3 regions of the Streptomyces coelicoflavus genome follow, and region 3 is predicted to be linked to each of the others. Evidence: riboswitches for the same ligand, from Rfam matches in the RefSeq annotation. Region 3 holds a riboswitch; each other region holds the start of a gene.
The links. Region 3 has a riboswitch for cyclic di-AMP ahead of OHA99_RS03870 (LysM peptidoglycan-binding domain-containing M23 family metallopeptidase). Riboswitches for the same ligand answer to the same signal wherever they lie in the genome.
Positions count from the first base shown of each region.

Region 1: it holds a riboswitch for cyclic di-AMP, as region 3 does, so the genes downstream of both, OHA99_RS19850 (M23 family metallopeptidase) here and OHA99_RS03870 (LysM peptidoglycan-binding domain-containing M23 family metallopeptidase) in region 3, are expected to answer to the same signal.
Region 2: it holds a riboswitch for cyclic di-AMP, as region 3 does, so the genes downstream of both, OHA99_RS15295 (transglycosylase SLT domain-containing protein) here and OHA99_RS03870 (LysM peptidoglycan-binding domain-containing M23 family metallopeptidase) in region 3, are expected to answer to the same signal.

Region 1 is NZ_CP108218.1:4,464,977-4,469,245, forward strand. Features, by position in the region: tRNA gene OHA99_RS19840 (tRNA-Met) at 1-33, shown strand, start outside; gene OHA99_RS19845 (PP2C family protein-serine/threonine phosphatase) at 243-1,454, shown strand; cyclic di-AMP (ydaO/yuaA leader) riboswitch at 1,679-1,835, shown strand; gene OHA99_RS19850 (M23 family metallopeptidase) at 1,847-2,896, shown strand; gene OHA99_RS19855 (aldo/keto reductase) at 3,034-3,978, shown strand; gene OHA99_RS19860 (PrsW family intramembrane metalloprotease) at 4,001-4,269, opposite strand, start outside.
Region 2 is NZ_CP108218.1:3,462,849-3,467,117, forward strand. Features, by position in the region: gene OHA99_RS15285 (LolA family protein) at 1-339, opposite strand, end outside; gene OHA99_RS15290 (polyprenyl synthetase family protein) at 679-1,689, opposite strand; cyclic di-AMP (ydaO/yuaA leader) riboswitch at 2,414-2,582, shown strand; gene OHA99_RS15295 (transglycosylase SLT domain-containing protein) at 2,587-3,087, shown strand; gene OHA99_RS15300 (HAD family hydrolase) at 3,192-4,001, opposite strand.
Region 3 is NZ_CP108218.1:836,261-840,529, forward strand. Features, by position in the region: gene OHA99_RS03860 (carboxymuconolactone decarboxylase family protein) at 1-60, shown strand, start outside; gene OHA99_RS03865 (SGNH/GDSL hydrolase family protein) at 303-1,088, opposite strand; gene OHA99_RS03870 (LysM peptidoglycan-binding domain-containing M23 family metallopeptidase) at 1,350-2,297, opposite strand; cyclic di-AMP (ydaO/yuaA leader) riboswitch at 2,302-2,459, opposite strand; gene OHA99_RS03875 (tyrosine-protein phosphatase) at 2,884-3,681, shown strand; gene OHA99_RS03880 (DUF6126 family protein) at 3,711-3,830, opposite strand; gene OHA99_RS03885 (helix-turn-helix domain-containing protein) at 3,827-4,269, opposite strand, start outside.

The sequences.
Region 1 (4,269 bases), 3.6 Mb from region 3:
CAGAGGTCGCAGGTTCAAATCCTGTCCCCGCTACTGAAGGCCGAGGGCCGGAATCCGAAAGGGTTCCGGCCCTCGGTGCGTTTCCGGTGCGTTTCCGCTGCGTTCCTCCCGGACGTGCCCGTCATCCGGTCGGCCCCTCACCGCTCGCCACCCGCCCCCGTCCCCGGAAACCTGGAGTCCAGGACGGCAAGCGGCGCGCGGACGTGCGGGGTGGCGGGAGACGAGTGGTGCGGCCTGGTGACGTGGACGACGAGGGAGTGGCCGCCAGGGCCGGCGGCCGGCTCCCCGGTGATCCCGTGCCCGACCCGGGCCTCGGAGGCGAGGAGCCGCCCTCCGGCCCGCCGCCGCGCCGCCGGACCGGCTACGGACGCGCCTTCGTGCACGCGCTCCCCGTGCTGCTGATCGCCGTCGCCATCCTGTACGACATCTTCACGCCGAGGTACTTCACCGCCGGCCCCCTCTACACGGCCGCGCCCCTGGTCGCCGCCCCGCTCTACTCGCGGCGCGGCACCGCGCTCACCGGCGTTGCCGTGGTCGTGTCGGTCATCGGGCTGCAGATCGGCAAGGGCGTCATCCACTACGTCGACTCCCTCACCGAGCTGATCACCATCGCGACGGTCGCCGTGCTCGCCGTCCTCGTGAACGGCATGGTCCGGCGCAGCAGCGAGCGTCTCGTCTCCGTCCGCGAGATCGCCGAGGCCGCCCAGCGCGCCGTGCTGCCCGAACCCGCCGAGCGCATCGGGGGTTTCGAGATCGCCGTCTGCTACGAGGCCGCGCAGGCCGACGCCTTCATCGGCGGTGACCTGTACGCCGTGCAGGACAGCGCCCGCGGCGTCCGGCTCATCGTCGGCGACGTGCGCGGCAAGGGCATGGGCGCGGTCGCCGCCGTCGCCGTGGTGATCGGCGCCTTCCGGGAGGCCGCCGAGCAGGAGGCGACGCTGGAGGCGGTGGCGCAGCGCCTGGAGCGGGCGCTGGCGCGCGAGGGCACCCGGCGCGACGGGCTGGACGCCTTCGAGGGCTTCACCACCGCTCTCCTCGCCGAACTCCCGCACGGCGACGGGACCGTACGCATCGTCAACCGCGGCCATCCGCCACCCCTGCTGCTGTATTCCGACGGGACCCTGGACACGCTGCCCGCCCGCGAGTCGGCGCTGCCGCTCGGCATGGGAGACCTGGGCGTGTGGCCCGACCGGGCGGAGGAGGCCGACTTCCCCGGTGGGGCCACACTGCTGCTCTACACCGACGGGCTGACCGAAGCCCGGGACGCCAGGGGCGAGTTCTACGATCCGCAGACGCGGCTGGCCGGCCATGTCTTCCGGCATCCGGTGACGCTGCTCGACACCCTCGCCGAGGACGTGCGCCGGCACTCCGGGGGCGGCATGGCGGACGACATGGCGCTGCTCGCCGTACGGCGGCCCCGGCGCGGTGACCATGATCATTGTCACGAGACGTGACGGCCCGACCCCCCTCCGCATAACAACTGATACACCGTCAGAAGAAAGTGGCGTGAAGGGGAATACTGAGGGCGGGTCAACTCGTCCGGTTTTCACCGGTCGTGAGGGGTGCGTCCCGGCCGTTTTCGTTAATGATCAAGCGGAACGGCTTGGATTCCGGGCCTCGCGTCTATTAACGTTCGATAACGCAGCGCGGTCGTCCCAGCCGTCACAGAAGGCGGCTCCGTGCGCACGCGCCGAATCCCGCAAGGGAACCGGGGAACCACCACATTGGGGTGAATCGGGCGTCTGGCACCGTGGAAACACGGTCGGCAGACACCCGTAGGAGACCTTCCTGCTCCGAACCCGTCAGCTAACCCGGTAGGCGAAAGGAAGGAAAGGAGTACGCCCACGTGGCGTCCAACCGGCCTGCCCCCGAGGCCCCGTACGTGCCCACCGGGCACGGCACCGACACCTTCGGCTACGACGCCCCCCGCGCCGAAGAGGGCCCCTGGGAGGAGTGGAACCCCACCGCGGAGTCCATCCGTCCCGTGCGCGGCCGGCACCGCGTCGCCAAGCAGCGCGGCGGACTCGCCCGCAGCTCCACCGTCCTCGGCGTAGGCGTCATAGCCGCCGTCGGCGCGGGCGGCATGGCCAGCGCGCAGACCGGCAAGCCGCCGGTGTCCATCTCCATGCCGGACCTGCCGAACGTGGGCTCGCTCATGCCCGGCGGCGACGAGGAGCCGGAGCCCGAGGGTTCCGCCACCCCGCTCAGCGGCATCACCCAGGCCGTCGCCGCGGACACCGCGCAGGGCGCGGACTCCACCGGTGCCGGCGCCGGTGAGTCGCTGCGGGCCCGGATCATGGCGCAGGCCGAGCAGCAGCAGGCCCAGGTCGAGACCAAGGCCGCCGCCGAGGCGCAGGCCGCGGCCGAGAAGAAGGCCCAGGAAGCCGCCGCCAAGGCCGCGAAGGAGGCCGAGGCCAAGGCCGCCGCCGCCAAGAAGAAGGCGGAGGAGGAGGCCGCGAAGAAGGCCGAGGCCGAGCGGCTCGCGAAGCTGGCCAAGCAGTTCACGCTGCCGACCTCCTCGTACACGATCTCCTCGACCTTCAACCAGGCCGGCTCCCTGTGGGCCTCCGGCCACCACACCGGCCTCGACTTCGCCGCCCCCACGGGCACCCTGCTCAAGGCGGTGCACAGCGGCACGATCACGTCGGCCGGCTGGGACGGTTCGTACGGCTACAAGACCGTGCTCACCCTCGACGACGGCACCGAACTCTGGTACGCGCACCAGTCGTCCATCAACGTCAGCGTCGGCCAGAAGGTCACCACCGGGGACGTCATCGGCCGCGTCGGCGCCACCGGCAACGTCACCGGCGCCCACCTGCACCTCGAGGTCCACACCGGCGACGGCTCGGGCATCGACCCGATGGCCTGGCTCCAGAGCAAGGGCCTCACCCCCTGAGGCACCTCGCCCCTTGACCCGCCCCGCCGAGCCCCGGCGGTCCTGACGGCAACCCCCCGACGTCAGGGCTGCCGGTTTGCGGCGTTTTTGCGCGGGTGCCGGAATGCTCTGCTCCGCCGCGGTCGTTGATCCTCTACATGACTTCTCTGCGCAAGCTCGGCTCCTCCGACCTCGAGGTCTTCCCCCTCGCCCTCGGCGGCAACGTCTTCGGCTGGACCGCCGACCAGGACACGTCCTTCGCCGTCCTCGACGCCTACACGGCGGCGGGCGGCAACTTCGTCGACACCGCCGATTCCTACTCCGCCTGGGTCGACGGCAACAGCGGCGGCGAGTCCGAGACCGTCCTCGGCAAGTGGCTCGCGGCCCGCGGCAACCGTGACGACGTCGTCCTCGCCACCAAGGTCAGCCAGCACCCCGAGTACCCCGGCCTGTCCGCCGCGAACATCAGGGCCGCCGCCGACGCCTCGCTGCGCCGCCTGGGCACCGACCACATCGACCTCTACTACACCCACTTCGACAAGCCCGAGGTGCCGGTCGAGGAGATCATCGGCGCCCTCGACGAGCTGGTGAGGGCCGGCAAGGTGCGGCACATCGCCGCCTCCAACATCTCCGCCGAGCGGCTCGCGGCGTCCCTGGAGTTCTCCGACCGCGAGGGCCTGGCCCGGTACGTCGCCCTCCAGCCGCACTACAACCTGGTCTCCCGCGACACCTACGAGGGCGGACTCGGCGACCTCGCCGAGCGGACCGGTCTCGCCGCCGTCCCGTACTACGCCCTCGCGGCCGGCTTCCTCACCGGCAAGTACCGCCCCGGCACGGCCGTGGACAGCCCGCGGGCCGGCGGTGCCGCCAAGCACCTGGAGAGCGAGCGCGGGCGCCGGGTGCTCGCCGCCCTGGACGAGATCGCCGAGGCCCACGACGCTCCCGTCGCCACGGTCGCCCTCGCCTGGCTGGCCGGCCGGCCGACGGTGGCGGCCCCGATCGCCTCCGCGCGCACGGTGGAGCAACTGCCGGCACTGCTGGGCGTGGCCGAGCTGAACCTGACGGAGGACGAGGCCGAGCGGCTCACACGGGCGTCCGCCTGAGGGGCGGCCGGACGACGCGGGCCTACGGCCGGTAGGGGCCGGGCGGCGTGTACGGCGCGTGCTGCGGAGAGGGCGGCGCGTACTGCGGGTACGGGGCGTGCGGCGCCTGCGGGTGGTGCGGCGGGTGCGGGCCGTACGGCCGGTACGGGGGGTGCGCCGTCGCGTACCCGTACGCACCCTGCGCCCCGTAGCCGTACCCGTACGCCCACGGGGGCACCGGCCGCGGCGCGGGCGCCGGGGGTGCGGTGGCCCGGGCGGCGTGGTCCAGCGCCGGACGGGCCACGCCTCGCA
Region 2 (4,269 bases), 2.6 Mb from region 3:
GGCTGAGCCCTCGCCGTCCCCGCCGGAACCCGGACCTCCGGACATCAGGCCGCTCTCCAGGCCGCCGAGGTCCGGCAGGCCCAGGTCGGTGTTGATGCGCACCGTGCCGGACAGCTGCTGCACGTCCGACTGGGCGATCTTCTCGATGAGCTGCTCCGCGGTGACCTTCGGCAGGTCGGGGTCCCCGGAGTCGGCGAGCGCGGGCACGAGCCCGATCGTCGCGGCCGCCACTCCCACCACCGCGACCGGGACGACGTACCGCGCGGCTTTGCGCCGTCCGGCGCGCGGCTCCTCGCCCTCCCCGGCGGTCCTGTTGTCGTCGGAATCGATCGGTGCCATGTGTGCCCTACCTCCGTCGTCGGCGGCGGCTGTCTCGCGACCTCGCACTTGTTCACCCGTCAGCCGCCATTCTCACCCGAATCGGTGAGGATTGGTGTTTTTCCGTGGTGTCCATCTGACCAAATCGGGGGAGCACAAGCGTCAGACCGCGGGCTCAACTCCGCGTACTCCTGCGGGATGACACGGAGGGGCGGCGGCTCCGCCTGCCCGTAGGGGTCGGGTACGGCGCCCGGCGGACGGCACCCGACGGACGGCACGCCGCAGACGGCACGCGTTCCGACGGCACGCGGCAGACGCGCACGCCGCGCGGGGGCGGTGGTCGGCGGGGCGGCGGGGTGGTCACCCGGCCCGGTGGACCACCGCGTCGCACAGCTCCACCAGCGCGGCCTTCGCGTCGCACTCCCGCAGCGGGGCCAGCGCGGCGCGGGCCTCCTTGGCGTACCGGACGGTGTCCCGGCGGGCCTGCTCCAGCGCGGGGTGGGCGCGCAGCAGGCGCAGCGCCTCGGCATGCCGGGCGTCGTCGCTCAGGTCGGAGTCGAGCAGCTCGCACAGGGCGAGGTCCTCGGCGAGCCCCAGCCGGGCCGCCCGCTCGCGCAGCCGCAGTACGGGAAGGGTGGGGATGCCCTCGCGCAGGTCCGTGCCGGGCGTCTTGCCGGACTCGTCGGAGTCGGAGGCGATGTCCAGGACGTCGTCCGCGAGCTGGAAGGCGACGCCGAGCCGCTCTCCGTACTGGGTCAGCACGTCCACCACCGTCTCGTCGGCGCCGGACATCATCGCGCCGAACCGGCAGGAGACCGCCACCAGCGAGCCCGTCTTGCCGCCCAGCACGTCGAGGTAGTGGTCGACCGGGTCGCGGCCGTCCTGCGGCCCCGCCGTCTCCAGGATCTGACCGGTGACCAGCCGCTCGAACGCGAGGGCCTGCACGCGGACCGCCTCGGGCCCGAGGTCGGCGAGGATCTGCGAGGCGCGGGCGAAGAGGAAGTCACCGGTGAGGACCGCGACCGAGTTGCCCCAGCGGGTGTTCGCACTGGACACCCCGCGCCGCACGGCGGCCTCGTCCATCACGTCGTCGTGGTAGAGCGTGGCGAGGTGGGTCAGCTCCACGACCACGGCCGAGGGCACGATCCCGGGCGCGTAGGGGTCGCCGAACTGGGCCGAGAGCATCACCAGCAGCGGCCGGAACCGTTTCCCGCCGGCCCGCACCAGGTGCTGGGCGGCCTCCGTGATGAACGGCACCTCGCTTTTGGTTGCCTCAAGCAACCCTTCCTCGACAGCAACCAATCCGGCCTGGACATCGGCTTCCAGAGCCTGGTCCCGCACGCTCAGCCCGAACGGCCCGACGACGGTCACGAGGGGTCTCCTGTCTGCTGGTGTCTACTGGCGATTACCTGGTTTGTCGATAGGTCGCTGCCACCACTCAAGTCAGCGTATCCGGTCACGTTTCGATCACCGCTAGCGCCCACGGTTACAGGCCGGTCGGTATCGGATCATGAACGGTATGTTTTTGATCAGGTGATATGAGCAGATTTTGATAGATATCGCCAGAGGGAGCGGGGTCGAACCCGGGGCGGCGGCCAGGCCGGAAACCGCCGTCCAAGATCCCATCACTCCCCCCAACGGCCCGCACTCCGAGAACGTCACCCAATCGACATCCACACCCGCGCTCACATCCGCACCCACGCCCGCAGCGCCGCGCCCACGCCCCTCCGCTCCCTCCGCCCTCCGCGCCACCCTCCACTCCCGCTTCCCCCTCCTCTTCGCCCGACACCCGAAGCCGTCCCCGCTCGTGGCCGGTTGGCGAATGATTGAGGTTAATGCCCGTTTTGCCGTGCTTGTTGAGGCCAGTGAGTTGGCTCACTCCGATCCGCCCCCAGGCAACCTCGCCACAACCTGTGCCCTCCCTTTGCCCCGCAAGCCAGTTGGGGCTTGGCAGCAGCAAAGGATCAAGAGCCTCAAACAGCTCAGACCAAGGTCAACAGGCACGTTAGGTGATTCCTGCACTTGTTCCGGACATGTGCTCTCGCATACGTTCCCGGCCTGTCGGGTGGACGCCGAATCCTGCCACCGCCCGTCGCACAGTCATCCACCCAACAAACTCGCAGGCAGGAGCGGGGGACCCAGGTAAGTCGCCGCACCGGTCACCACCGGAGCGGCTCGGGGTGAAGCCGTACCCGTCAGGGCACGGCCGGGCACCTCCCCGCCCGAACCCGACAGCTCACCTCGCAGGCGTCAGGAGAGGGACACCGCATGTCTGCCAACGGTCAGAACCGTCACGCCCGTACCGGCCGCCTCGCCCGCAAGCTCGCCGTGGCCGGCACCGGTGCCGCGGTGCTCGCGCTGCCGCTCATCGGCGCCGCCACCGCGTCCGCGGCCACCCCGGCCGCCGCCACGACCACGACCACGACCGCCGCCACGGCGACGTCGTACCCGGACAACCTCGACGGCTGGATCCGCGAGTCGCTCGACATCATGGCGCAGCACGGCATCCCCGGGACCTACGACGGCATTTACCGCAACATCATGCGGGAGTCGTCCGGCAACCCGCTCGCCATCAACAACTGGGACATCAACGCCATCAACGGCACCCCGTCCAAGGGCCTGCTCCAGGTGATCGACCCGACCTTCCAGGCGTACCACGTGCCCGGCACCTCCTGGGACCCGTACGACCCGGTCGCCAACATCACCGCCGCCTGCAACTACGCGGCCGACCGCTACGGCTCGATGGACAACGTCTTCAGCGCGTACTGAGCCGCTGCGGCGCGTACCAAGCCGTACCGCCGCGTTGGTGCCGCGGGAGCGCCGCGCCAGTACTGCGGGAGTACCGCGGGAATAACGCGCCAGTACCGCGGTGACTAAGAAGTACCGAAGATCCTCTCGAGGACGACGGCCACGCCGTCGTCCTCGTTCGTCGTGGTGACCTCGTCGGCCACCGCCTTGAGTTCGGGGTGGGCGCCGGCCATGGCGACGCCGTGGGCCGCCCACTGGAACATGGGGATGTCGTTGGGCATGTCCCCGAAGGCGATCGTCCGCTCCCGCCGAAGGCCCAGGTGTTCGGCGGCCAGCGCCAGGCCGGTCGCCTTGGTGATGCCGCACGGCTGGAGCTCCACCGTCCCCGGCCCCGACATGGTGACCGTCGCGAGGGAACCGACCACCGCACGCGCCGTCGCCGCCAACTCGTCGTCGGTCAGGTCGGGGTGGCGCAGCAGCACCTTGCTGATCGGCGTGGCCCACAGCTCCTCGCGCCGCTCCACACGCACCGCGGGCAGGGTGGGGTGGGGCATCAGGTAGCCCGGCTCGATGAGCGTCAGCCCGTCGACCCCGTCCTGGTCGACGGCGGCGTGCACCTGCCCCACCTCGGCCTCGATCTTGCCGAGGGCGGTCTCGGCCAGCTCCCGGTCCAGGGTGACCGACCACAGCATCCGGTGCGCGCCGGCGTCGTACACCTGCGCGCCCTGGCCGCACACCGCGAGCCCCCGGCAGCCGAGGCGGTCGAGCAGGGAACGCACCCGGGGGGCCGGCCGCCCCGTCACCACCAGGTGCCGCGCACCCGCCCCGGCGACGCGCGCCAGCGCGGCCAGCGACCGTTCGGAGACGGTGTCGTCGCCGCGGAGCAGCGTGCCGTCCAGGTCGGTGGCGACGAGTGAATATGCGGTGCGGTCCATGATCAGAGAATACGGACACCGCACCCGTCCGACTCACCCGCGACCGCTTCCGAACGAGGACGTAGTGAGTGCGCTCGAACCCGTACGCGGATGCACGCGGACGCCCGATCATGCCCACATCCTCGTCGCACTTCCTTTTGTTCCCCTTCCCGCTGCCGCCGTGCCCTCGACCGGCCCGAGGCGGGGCAGTGGCTGCCCAAGACCGGTGGGTCACCCGTAACGTGTGGCCCGACCACGTGTCATACGGCGCGCACGGCGCACATGGCGA
Region 3 (4,269 bases):
GCCGTCGCACGCGAGGTCTTCTCCGAACACGACGAAGCGGACTCGCCTCAGGAGAACTGAGAACTGAAGCGCCGACGTCCGCCGCGTCCGCTGGATAACGGCAGTACATAACCGGTCCTTGCCTCCGACCGCACGGCCGTCGCGGCCGCGACCGGGACCGTCGAGAGACCGAGGCCGATGCCTGAGCAGCGTCATATGACGAGGAGGGGGCACCGACTACGCGGTGGCACAAGATCCACTTCTGATACACGCCCTAGGGGACGCCGCGCGGGCACCGGCCGCCCGCTCCCCTCCTCCGGCCCTCAGGCCACCGCGGCGATCCGCGTCTTGATGTCGTCCGGCGACAGCGTTCCCTTGGCCGTGACGTGGTCGCCCGACGACTCGCCGCGCAGTCGGCGTCCGATCCACGGGACCAGGTACTCGCGCGCCCAGTGCACGTCGTCGCGCCGCACGTCCAGCGTGCCGCGGGCCGGAAGGGGCGGCCAGGGCTGGTCCGGGTCTGCCGGGACCGGCAGGCGCAGGGCCTGTCCGGCGCGGAGGGCCACACGCGTGTGGCCCTCCGGCGACAGGTGCAGCCGGTCGGCGTCCCACGCCCTGCGGTCCTGGACGCTCCGCAGCGACCACAGATCGAGCACCGGGCAGCCGTACCGGTCGGCGACGGCCCGGACGTGCCCGTTGTACGTGGCGATCTTGCCGCGCAGATGCTTGAGGACGGGCACCCCACGGGTGTCGAAGCCGGTGGTCACCAGGACGGTGCCGGCCGCGGCGGTCAGCGCGGCCACCGCCAGCTCGAACCGCTCGGCGACCTCGTCGGGGTCGGTGCCGGGCCGGATGATGTCGTTGCCGCCCGCCGCGAACGAGACCAGGTCCGGTGCGAGGGCGACGGCCCGCGGGACCTGTTCCGCCACGATCTGGTCGAGGAGCCTGCCGCGCACGGCGAGGTTCGTGTACGTGAAGTCGCCCTCGGGGCGCCGGTCCGCGAGCAGTACGGCCAGTCGGTCGGCCCAGCCGACGAAATCCCCGTCCGGGCCGCGGTCGCCGACGCCCTCGGTGAAGCTGTCCCCCACCGCCACGTACGACCCGATCACTGCTCTGCTGTCACTCTTCGAATCGTCTGCCACGTCGGCCCATGATTCACCTTGGAATGTGACCTACGCGACCGTAGGAAGGGGTTGACGGTCGGTGAGAAAGGCCACGCCTAAAGTGTTCGTCAATTCCGGAATACGGCGCGGTACTCCGAAGGCGTCGTACACCGAAGACCGGGTACACCGAGGCCCGGGTACGCCGAAGGCCGGACCCGGGGATCGGGGTCCGGCCTTCGGGGCACGGTGGCTGCGCGGAGCCGGACGTCAGACGGAGACGCCGTGCGAGCGCAGGAACGCGATCGGGTCGATGTCCGAGCCGTAGTCCGGCGTGGTGCGGATCTCGAAGTGCAGGTGCGGGCCGGTCACGTTGCCGGTGGCACCCGAGAGGCCGACCTGCTGACCCGCCGTCACCGACTGACCGGCGGAGACGGAGAGCGAGGAGAGGTGGGCGTACTGGGCGTAGTGGCCGTCGGCGAGCTGGATGACGACCTGGTTGCCGTACGCGCCGCCCCAGCCCGCCGAGACGACGGTGCCCGCGCCGACGGCCTTCAGCGAGGTGCCGGTCGGGACGACGAAGTCGGTGCCGGTGTGGTAGCCGCTGGACCACATGCTGCCCGACTGGTGGTACGGGGTACCGACGGTGCCGCCCGCGACGGGGGAGGTGTAACCGCTGGTGGTGCCCGCGGACTGGGCGCCGGTGTCCGTGGCCTCCGAGGACTCCGAGGAGCCGGAGTCGTCCGAGGAGGCCTTCTCGGCGTCCGTCGACTTGTCGGCGGCGGGCTTCTCGGCCGGCTTCTGCGACTGCGCGGCGGACGGCGCCGACGACTTGGCGGCCTGGCCGCCGATCGCGAGCTCGAGACCGGGGTGGATCAGCGACGGGTCGGAACCGACGGCCTCGCGGTTGTCCGCGTAGAGCTTCTTCCAGCCGCCGTCGACGTGCTGCTCGTCGGCGATCTTCGAAAGGTAGTCACCGCTCTTCACGGTGTACGTCCGGGAGTCCGCGTTCTTGTCGGAGCTGCTCGCGGCGGACTTCTTGGCCGACGTCGGAATGGACTGCACGGCCTGCTCGGAAACGGAGTGCGCGGGGGCGGCGTTGGCGGAGGCGGCACCCAGCAGCGGGAGCGCGAGCGCGGCGCCACCGGTTCCGGCGACGGCGATGGTGCGGGTCAGGCGCATGGCCCTGGTACGGCGGTGCTTACCCTTCGCGGGCATGGCGAATTCCTCTCCGGCGCCTGCGAGGTGAGCTGTCGGGTGCGGGCTGGAGATGCCCGGCCGCGCCGAAACGCGGCTTTACCCCAAGCCGTTCCGGGAACCGGAACAGGCAGTTTTACCTGTGGGTCCCCCGCTCCTGCCGTGTACGGGTGGTGGATGAGTGCGGGCTCCGGTCGGCGGCAGGATTAGGCGTCCGTCCGGATCGGTGGTGAACGTAAGGGACCAGGACGCACAGGGACAAGCGCGAGGTTCCGGCGACAGGCGTTTCGATTGATCCTTTATGAAAAAACCGGTGACCCTGCGTCGATTTCCGACCCACTGCTTTCCCTGAATACCCTTGAGAACCAGCCGCATTACGTGAACATGACGGACAACGCTCGGTCACGGATATGACGCTGCTCACGCGCCCCTTATCCACCCTCCGCCATTTCAGGGCCAGTTATTACCAAAGCGCCAATTCGGACAGAATGCCTTTACCGGCCCACAATGGCCCTCTTGAAGCGGCTTTCGCCGGCCGGTCATGCCGTATCGTCGAGTGGTGCCCGCCGGCGAGCAGCGACGGCGGGGCGGAGTGGGAGGAGCCCCCGTGACGCAGCAGGTCCCGTCGACCGAACCCGAGCTGACCGGTGTGCGCAACTTCCGGGACGTGGGCGGACTGCCGACCGTGGACGGCCGGCGGGTGCGGCAGGGGGTGCTGTTCCGCAGCGGCCACCTCGCGCACGCCACCGGCGAGGACGCCGCGTTCCTGACCTCGCTGGGCCTGCACACGATCTTCGACTTCCGCAACGCGGCCGACCAGAAGCTCGACGGCCCGGACGTCGAGCTGCCGGGCGTGCGCAATGTGAACCTGCCGCTGAGCGACCCGGCCGACGGCGCCGAGTTCTGGAAGATGGTCCGTGACGGAGACCTCGACCAGCTGCGGGGCATCCTGGCGGACGGCAAGGGCGCCGACCGGATGATCAACTCCTACCGCCTCATCATGACGGAGCGCACGGCGGAGCACTCCCGGATCCTGCACGCGCTCGCCGAGGACAGCGTCCCCGCGCTGATGCACTGCGCGGCCGGGAAGGACCGCGCGGGCCTGTCGATCGCCGTCACCCTGCTCGCCCTGGGCGTCGAGCGCGAGGCCCTCGTCGAGGACTACCTGAAGTCGAACGCCGCGCACCGCCGCTACAAGGTGCACCGCAGCGGCTCCGCGGCCTCGGCGTACTCACCCGAGGTCATGGAGCTGCTCAGCCCCCTGTTCGACGCGCGCGCCGAGTACCTGGCGGCGGCCTTCGAGACCGTCGAGGAGACGTGGGGCGGCGTCGACGCCTACCTGGAGAAGGGTCTCCGGCTCACTCCGCAGACCCGGGAGCGGCTGCGCGAGCGGATGCTGGACTGAGCCACCCGCTCGCGGACGGCCGGACGGCGCTACTTGGCGCCCACCTCGAACAGCAGGTAGAGGAAGCCGCCGAAGACGTGCCCCAGGGCGATGTAGATGACCAGCCGCACCCACAGGGCGCGCGGGAACTTGTCCTCGATGGCACTCATGGCGTCTCTCCAGGGGTCGGGCCGAGGCACAGCGCGGCCGTCGGGCTCTGCAGCAGGGTGTGGACGAAGAGCAGCTCGACCCCGTCGGGGTCCTGGGCCGCGATCCGGTGCGGGGTCATCGAGTCGAAGTGGGCACTGTCCCCCGCGGTGAGCCGGTGCTCGGTGTCCCCGAGACGCAGTCGCAACCGGCCCCTGAGGACGTGCAGCCACTCCTCGCCGGGGTGCACCCGCACCACGTCGCCCTGGGAGCCGTACGGCACCTGGACGCGCAGGGCCTGCATGCCGCGGCCCGGCGCGCCCGCCTGCCAGTACGTCCAGCCGCCCGCGGCGGTGGGTTCCATGTCGGCGCCGCGCACGACGGCGTCCCGGTCGGCGGCCGTCTCGCCCAGCAGCTCGGCGACGGTCGTACCGTAGACACGGGCGAGCGCGAGCAGCATCG